DNA from 4 places in the Bacillus sp. AL-1R genome. Region 1 is predicted to be linked to each of the others. Evidence: predicted binding sites of a transcription regulator. Region 1 holds the regulator's gene; each other region holds the start of a gene.
The links. The regulator Rex, encoded in region 1, represses fermentation and respiration genes when NADH is low (regulators of the CRP and FNR family bind a similar motif). The targets are predictions, from matches to a motif close to TTGTGAAATATTTCACAA.
Positions count from the first base shown of each region.

Region 2: the regulator Rex is predicted to act here: its motif matches at 981-998, upstream of ACSBO6_RS11875 (nitrate/nitrite transporter).
Region 3: the regulator Rex is predicted to act here: its motif matches at 1,369-1,386, upstream of ACSBO6_RS02205 (cytochrome ubiquinol oxidase subunit I).
Region 4: the regulator Rex is predicted to act here: its motif matches at 1,379-1,396, upstream of ACSBO6_RS00880 (AtpZ/AtpI family protein).

Region 1 covers NZ_CP197469.1:4,208,863-4,211,071, forward strand. The annotation lists gene ACSBO6_RS19970 (CPBP family intramembrane glutamic endopeptidase) at 16-687, shown strand; gene ACSBO6_RS19975 (redox-sensing transcriptional repressor Rex) at 727-1,353, opposite strand; gene ACSBO6_RS19980 (ABC-F family ATP-binding cassette domain-containing protein) at 1,515-2,209, shown strand, end outside.
Region 2 covers NZ_CP197469.1:2,529,961-2,532,169, reverse strand. The annotation lists gene ACSBO6_RS11875 (nitrate/nitrite transporter) at 1-867, opposite strand, end outside; gene ACSBO6_RS11870 (hypothetical protein) at 1,085-1,270, shown strand; gene ACSBO6_RS11865 (hypothetical protein) at 1,414-1,689, shown strand; gene ACSBO6_RS11860 (hypothetical protein) at 1,827-2,051, opposite strand.
Region 3 covers NZ_CP197469.1:474,262-476,470, reverse strand. The annotation lists gene ACSBO6_RS02205 (cytochrome ubiquinol oxidase subunit I) at 1-1,164, opposite strand, end outside; gene ACSBO6_RS02200 (chromate transporter) at 1,531-2,061, opposite strand; gene ACSBO6_RS02195 (chromate transporter) at 2,058-2,209, opposite strand, start outside.
Region 4 covers NZ_CP197469.1:201,568-203,776, reverse strand. The annotation lists gene atpB (F0F1 ATP synthase subunit A) at 1-661, opposite strand, end outside; gene ACSBO6_RS00885 (ATP synthase subunit I) at 663-1,043, opposite strand; gene ACSBO6_RS00880 (AtpZ/AtpI family protein) at 1,048-1,272, opposite strand; gene ACSBO6_RS00875 (S8 family serine peptidase) at 1,535-2,209, opposite strand, start outside.

The sequences.
Region 1 (2,209 bases):
AAAGGAGCTATTGTATTGAAAACTAGAGATTTATGGATTTTATTAACGTACGTCGTTCTTCAATATTCAGCGGTATTCGGAGTTCCCTTTTTATTAAAAAGTAACTTATACGTTGGAGTGGATCGGAAAACAGCTTCTCTTGAAGCGGTGGCATTATGGGGTTGTATTAGTTTCGTAACTGGATTAATTATTATACTTCTCTTATTACACAAGCCCATTTATGAAGGAATAAAGAGTTTTAAAACTAATTATCGTACAATAATAAATTGGGTTATTTTAGGTTACTTCATAACAATGCTAACTCAAATTGTTTGTAATTTAATTTTAATTTATGTACTTGATTTACATAAGGGCTCAGAAAATACTCAAAATATCATAAACATCGCTAAGCTTAATCCAGCTTTTATTGTCATACCAAGTCTAGTTGCACCAATTTTAGAAGAAGTTATTTTTCGTGGAATTATTTTTAAAAGGCTTTATAATCGTTTACCATTTATTATTTCTGCTGGGATTAGTTCAGCGATCTTTTCACTTATGCATGGAGACTTACCCTTCTTTTTGTCATACTTTCTAATTGGTTTTGTATTTTGTTACCTGTATAAACGAACAAACTCAATTTTGGTTCCAATCTTAACACATATGTTAATGAACTCTTTTGTTGTTTTTCAGCAGATTAATTTACATTAAAAAACCCCCAAGAGGGGGTTTTTTATATATCCAGTAATTTTATTGTTGTAAAAAATATGCCAATGTTTGCAGTTCAACTGCTAAGTCTATATGATGAATGCGAATATGTTCTGGTACACTAATTCGTGCAGGTGTGAAATTTAAAATTCCTCTAATATTTTTTCCATTTAATCGATCAGCTATTGATTGTGCCACTGGTGCAGGAACAGTTAAAATAACGATTTGAATATCTTCATTCATAACTTCTTCTAGATTTTCTAAATTATAAACAGGTACTCCACCTATTTCAGTACCAATTTTATTTGGATCAATATCAAATGCCATCTCAATTTTTGTATTATTATTTTTTATAAAATTATAGTGTAAAAATGCAGTTCCTAAATTACCAACACCAATTAATGCAACTTTCATAACTTCATGCTGGTTAAGCGCTTTCGAGAAAAAAGTTAATAAGTAATTTACATTATATCCATAACCTTTTTTACCTAGTGCCCCAAAATAAGAAAAATCTCTTCTGATTGTAGCGGAATCTACCTTTACTGCTTCACTTAACTCTGCTGAAGAAACTCTTTGTTTACCTGATAAAGACAAATTCTTTATAAAACGGTAATATAAAGGTAGACGTTTAGCAGTAGCTTGTGGAATTTTAATTTGTTCCGAATCCATTTTTTAATCCCCCACTTACTGTAATTCTTTTTACTATGGTGTGTAATTTGACCTTATTTTAGTAATAAAGTACTTGTTCTAATGTAAAATATACACTATATTTAAGAATTTTGACAGTCTACAGTTACATAGATAAAAAATTTTGCAATGAGGTGTTATCAATGATTCTTTTACAAGTAAATAATGTCTCAAAGTATTTTGGTAGTGACATTATACTTTCAAATATAAAATTAGAAGTTCAAACGAGTGATCGAGTTGCCATTGTTGGACGTAATGGTGCTGGAAAATCTACATTATTGAAAATCATAGCAGGTGAAATATCCTATGATGGCGGCGAAATAAATAAGCCTAAAGACGTTACTGTAGGATACCTAGCCCAAAACACTGGTTTACAGAGTGATAAAACGATTTGGGAAGAATATTATTCTGTATTCAATCATTTAGTAGAAATGCAAGATAATATGAGAAAACTAGAAGTTAAAATGACTAAGGAGGAAGTCTACTCTAATCAATCCGTTTATGACAAGGTTATGAATGAATATGATCATCTACAATATACATTTAAAGAAAACGGCGGTTACCAGTTTGAAGCAGATATTCGTTCAATCATTAGTGGTTTAGGTTTTAGTAATGAAGATTATGAAACAAAAATCTCTTCATTAAGCGGTGGACAAAAGACACGCCTAGCATTAGGTAAGCTATTACTGACAAAGCCAGACTTGTTAATCTTGGATGAGCCTACGAACCATTTAGATATTGAGACCCTTAGTTGGTTAGAGCGCTACTTACAGTCATATCCTGGCGCAGTATTAATCGTTTCCCATGATCGATATTTCCTTGATCAAGTTGTTAATAT
Region 2 (2,209 bases), 1.7 Mb from region 1:
TAATGTAAATGAGAGTAAGAATCCAGAAAAAGTTAAACCACTGAAAACGAATAGTAAGATCATAAATGGATTTAATTTATCTCCAAGCCATCCACCAATAGGTCGAAGTACAGTCGCTAATACGATAAAACCGGCTGTACGAAAACCGGCATCCACTTTTTCTAGATGAAAATGGTTTACTAGAAATGAAGGTAAATATACCGTAAAGGCCACAAAAGCCCCAAATGTTATAAAGTAAAATAAACACAATAACCAAAGCTTATAATTTCGATAAACCCCTTTAATTTGTTGAGATAGGGAAGTTGTAACTTTTTTCTCATTTTTATCTCCAAAGAAAAATGTCAAAATTGCAAATAAAACAAGTAAAATAATAAATAATTTTACAGTATTTCTCCATCCGATGGAGCTTGCTAAAACTGGTGCCGTAAAAGAAGTAACGGCAGTCCCTATATTACCTGCCCCATAAATACCATTTATAAAACCGTGACGCTCTTTAGGGTAATATTTTGGTAATGAAGTAACTCCAACTGAAAAGATTGCGCCGCCAATTCCTATAAATAAGCCGCCTATAATCAAATCCGTCACAGAATTTGCAACACTGATGTAATAGATGGGTAAGATGAGAATAATCAAGCTAATAAAAAATAATTTTTTTGCACCATAACGATTTGTCCAATAACCAATAGGAACCCTCAGTAATGATCCCAAAATGACTGGAACTGCAGTCACCAATGCAAGTTGATTAGAGCCAATTGAAATATCATTTTGAATAAAAGGCATTAAAGAAGAAATAATGACCCATACCATAAAACCGATTACTAAATTGAATGTTTGTAACACTAGCTGTGTAATACCTTTTGAAATCATGATAACACCTACACTTTTATGGAATAAATTTTATTTTATCTTTTGCATTAAGCGATAAAAAAACACATGAAAACAGTTTGATTAAAGAATAACTGACTGAATCATACTTATCATTGTGATATAACTCACAACTTCTGATTTTCCTTACTTTATAATTATTTTAGAGCTTTGGTTCATAAATCTATAATTAGTTCAACAGAAATCAAGAGGTGAAGAGATGAACTTACTTACCGTTAAAAAGAAAAAGTTGGATAAATGCAATAGTAATTATGTAATAAAGATTGAAGAGAATCGAAATATTAAACTTAAAACTTTTATTATTACTTCATCATTATTTCTATCAGGTACATGCATATTTGGAGTTGCAGTTGCGACATTACATCATATAGGTGGAATGCATTAAGAATGAACAGGTATAAAGTAACGATAAATGGGCCGATCTCTGTCAAATAGACGTTAACTTAAAATAAATTTTCCCAATAAAAAACTCCCCATAAAGCAGACAGTTATATCCTTTTTACTGTCTACTTTTGGGGAGAATTACAAATGATAAATAAAATTAAGGGCAGAATAAAAAAATATTCTAAAGGAGTGATTATTTTGAAAGATAAAATTGATTTTTCAGAAAAAATTCATATAGGTGAACTAATTGCTGTTTCGAATGTTTACGGTTTAACTCCTTATACGCTTCTTTTAGAACTTGAAAAAGGTAAGATTGAAGTATTTCTTTCGATCGATGAATTTAACAAAAAATACAGTGACACAACAGATTTGGACTGGTGTCAATTAAATAATGGTAAAGTTTTCTCAAAAAAAGAATGAAGAGTAATAAGGATTAATTCGTCAATCTAACAACTGATTTTAAGTGGTTAATTTTATTAGAGGTAAAAGAGAAGTAATTAGCGAGAATAAAGTTTGATTTGATTGCAGTCTGAGATTGATTAATTTTTCCTCTGACTTTAACTTCTATTATTTAACACCATTTCTCCAAACATGGCCAATTGATCATTATTTAAACGATCTCGATCAATAGTTGGTAGCACAACGGATATTAAAAAATTAACTTCGCTGTTTAACCGATTAATCTCTTCTAACAAATGGATTTGGATTTCTTTCATTTCGTTGATAACCTCAAGATACAAATCTTCATTAGTACAATTAGATTCTTTGATTTTATTGTTCATATCCAACACCTCCAAAGAAAATTATTCGTTGCAAATGCTTCAATATCCTTTATGTATAACTGATTTTTTAATTTCAAAAAGTTTAGAGTAAATGATTTTTCATCGCTATCACAAGTATAAAATAAAAAAACTCAGCCAATAATTTAAGATTTTGGCAT
Region 3 (2,209 bases), 720 kb from region 1:
ACCTATTTCCGTCATAACCCATCCAGCTGTATTTGCAATAAATGGTAAAGAAATTAGTAAAATTGATGCCTTTAAGAATAGGTTTTTTGATTCTAATTTTTTTCGATAACTAAAATATAAACCTAGCATCGACATTAAAATCATAACCATTCCTGCTCCTGCCATAATTCTAAAGCTCCAGAACGTTGTATTAACTGGTGGAATATAATTTCCGGGACCATATAATTTTTCATATTGTTTTTGTAATGTATTCATTCCTGGTACTTTACCTTCAAACTTCTCATAAGCTAGATAACTTAATAAATATGGTACTTCTACCTCGTATTTATTTTCTTTCTTTTTCGAATCAATCAGACCAAAGACCATCCAGCTTGCAGGGTCTCCGCTATCATCCCATAACCCTTCACTTGCAGCCATTTTCATAGGCTGTGTTTTCATTAAATGCTTCGCTTGAGAATGTCCGCTAAATGCAATACCAATTCCTGCAATTAGCGCGAACACCATTGCGAGATTAAATGCTTTTTTAAATAATTCTATTTCTTGTTTTTTTAAGATTTTATACGCACTTACACCAGCAACAAATAATGCTCCTGTTGCTAATGCTCCAGCAATTGTGTGAGGAAACTCAACTTTAAGTTGTGGATTTGTTATGATTGCTAAGAAGTCGGTCATTTCTGCACGACCATTTTTAATCGCAAATCCTACTGGCTCCTGCATAAAAGAATTCGCTGCTAAAATCCAAAACGCAGACATTAACGTACCGAAAGCAACTAACCAAATACACATTAAATGAATTTTTTTATTAAGTCTTTCCCAACCAAATATCCAAATTCCTAAAAATGTAGATTCCATAAAAAATGCTAAAAGTGCCTCAATTGCAAGCGGCGCACCAAATACATCCCCTACAAAACGGGAATATTCAGACCAGTTCATCCCAAATTGAAACTCTTGAATAATACCTGTCACAACACCAACTGCAAAATTAATTAAAAATAAGTGCCCAAAGAATTTTGTTAACTTTTTATATTCCTCTTTGTTTCGAAAAACATACAACGTTTCCATCATTGCTACCATAAATACTAAACCTATTGAAAGTGGAACAAATAAAAAATGGAAAATTGTAGTAGAACCAAACTGTATTCTTGCAAGCTCTAACACACTCACAGTACATCCCCCTTAGGATAAAAATCATTTCAAAAAAAATTCCATTAAGCTCGAGCAAAACTTTGAATATTTTTTCACAAATAATTCATTAAGTAAATTTCAGAGAACCATTCAGTGGTATCTCTTGTTACTTCTAGTTTACTTTTCCAAAGGGGTTTTTGACTTCATCTTTTTTGTCTAAATCGTGTCTATAAATTGTCTATTTTGTGACAGAATTCACATTCACTGTTAAAAGTGCTTTTTTATGATAAAAAAGCCGCCACTTTTTTACTCCTTAACTTTGAGCTTTAAAAAAACATTATTGAAGCAACCCTATATTGGCATTGCTTCAATAATGTTCGAATAAAACAATCAGTTGTTCATTATTTAAGATAAAAATACTGCACCGTAAACAAGAGCCCCACCAATTACATATGCGGGATGAATTTTCCAACGTTCTAGAAATAATAAAGAAAGGACGCTAATAATAATTGTTTGCGTTACACCTACCCCATTATATGAATCGTTAAAAAAGTCAAAGGCCATAATGCCGAGTAAAACGGCGATTAAAGGCCTAACTAATGATGTCATCTTTTTGACTTTTGGTGAATTTTTATGCTTCATTAATATACTTAATAAAGCAATCATCAAGATTAGAGAGGGTGCGATTGAAGCGAATAGTCCTACAAAGGAACCAAATACACCTCCCTCAACATATCCGATATATCCGGCCATCTTTGTTGCAATCGGACCCGGAAGCGCATTTCCTAATGCAAGTACGTTACTAAATTCAACTGAAGTTAACCATCCGTATTTATCAACGACTTCATTCTCAATAAGAGGAATCGAAGCTGGTCCTCCTCCGTATCCGAAAATGCCTGGTAAGAAAAATGCTAAAAATATTTTCCAATAAATCATGAAGCCTTCACCTTCTTCTTCTTTTCGTTTTTACTTTTTGAGAAAAAGGCATATCCGACTAAGCATCCAATTAAGATAGCAGGATGTATATTTAATAAATATAAAAGGATAAAACTAGCAACCACGATCAAGCTAGTGATTTTCCAGC
Region 4 (2,209 bases), 450 kb from region 1:
CAACGAATACAGAGAATCCCTGCCATACGATCATTGGTAATGATGCTGCAATTGTCCAAAGAACGCCTTCTCCTGAACTTGTTGCATAAGCATGTGTACCCATTGTTGCAAGTAAACCTAGTAAGATTTCCCCCGCGTAAATGTTACCGTAAAGTCGAAGACCTAGCGTTAATGTGTTTGCTAATTCTTCAATAATTTTTAATGGGAATAAGAATGGCATTGGTTGGAAGAATGTTTTACCATACGCTCCAAAACCTCGCATCTTAATACCATAATAATGTGATAAACCAACAATAAAGATTGCTAATGATAAAGTAATGACTGGGTCTGATGTAGGTGATTTCCAAACTGATTTTCCATCGACTGAGATATCGAATGGTAGACCTAACATATTTGAAACAAATATGTACATAAGTAATGTCACACCTAATGTAAGGAAGCGACCACCAGTTTCCCAATCCATTGTACTGTTGATAATGCCTTTAACGAAGTCTATAACCCACTCCAAAAAGTTTTGTTTTCCTGTTGGGCGTATTTGTAGGCTTCTTGCGCATGTAACTGCGATGATAAAGACGATTACTGCAGCAATGGTAGTCATTAGAACATTTGTTAACGTAAAATCTAAACCAATAAATTTAAAACCATAAGTGCCGTGTTCCAATTTATTCACCTCTCTTCCTTGCAAAAGACGTTTGTTGTAATGCAAAATGTATCATAATGACAAGATGTCCTGTCATTAGTCCCGCAGTTAGTGCCGGTATGCTCACAAAATTTTCATACCGAAGCGCGATGACCATAGCTAGAGCCACCGCTGAAAGACAAATTACAGTACCTAAAGATCGAACTTTTTGTTGCTTTAAAACTCGGTCAAAGAAGGTATTTATCTTTCTGTGAAGAATCCATATACAATAAAAGCTAGTTACAGTTCCGAGAATATAGCCTGTGAATATTGTTTTATAGTCGGTAAATGCCCAACCCAAAACTGCTAAAGCAATTATATACAACATATCTCGTGTGAATCGTCTAAAATTATCTTTTTGCATGTAACTAGTCCCCTGGTGTGAATTGCTTAACTAATTTAAGCGTGCCATAAATCCCAGTAAATAATCCTAACAGTAAAAAGATGATCATAAATACCGGTACTGGCCAATTAAAAAATGAATCAATCCATCTTCCTAAAAAGATGCCTATGAGAATCGAACCGACAAGCTGAGCTAGAATGGAAGACATGAGTGCCATTGCTTTAAGAGGATGTTGATTGTTGTTTTTCATACAAAAATCCCTCCATGTCAATTTTCATTCTCAAAAAATTGCCAAAAATCTTATCTTGGTTAATTCTACAACAAATACGTGCTAAAATCTCTAAACATTGAAAACGTTCACAAATTGTTCACAAAACGTTCAAAAAATTTTAATAACATAGTATTTACATACATTGAAAACCCTTTTAAACATTCATGTTAAGCATACAATATGTTACAAAAATGTGTCAATTACCTAAATTAAAAAACTATTAAAATTCACTTACCAATTTTTAGTCTTCTACATAAATTTTTGCGACATTGACGTAAGATTCCGTTGCACTTTCATATTGTTTACGTTTATAAAAAATCACAAACTTATAAATACCACTCTTAGGAAAGTCTTTTAAAACTAATTCCTTCTTGATAATTCCCCTCTTACTATTTTCCTGTTCATCAATTACACCTAATAAGCGGAATGTTTCTGATTCAAAAACAGCAATTTTGTATTCCTCAACCTTACTTGGTAAATAAAGTTCATATTTATAGCGATTCTTACCTTTTACTCTCCCAAAGTGAAATCCCATTACTGATGGAAAGTTCGGTTCACCTTGCAATAATAAAAATGGCATTCTTAGACTTTCATCATCATTTGTACTGAATGTAATTGCCCCATCATAAAATCCATCCTTTAATACTTTCGTATCAACAGTTGCGCTAAGACTAATCTTTTTACTACTGTTCGCTGGAATTGTAAAAGGCTTAGGTAATACCCATTGTATTCCATTGGCTGGCTGATTATTTATAGCTGTAACTTGTTTTGGTATTTTTGATTTATTTGATATTCTTACGACAAAATCTTTCTTTACTTGTAAATCTGTTTTTCTAGTTACTCCTAAAGCTAAAGACGTCGGAAACAATGTTGTCTCAGTCTCTAATGCTTTTTCAATATCTAATCTTCCAGCCCC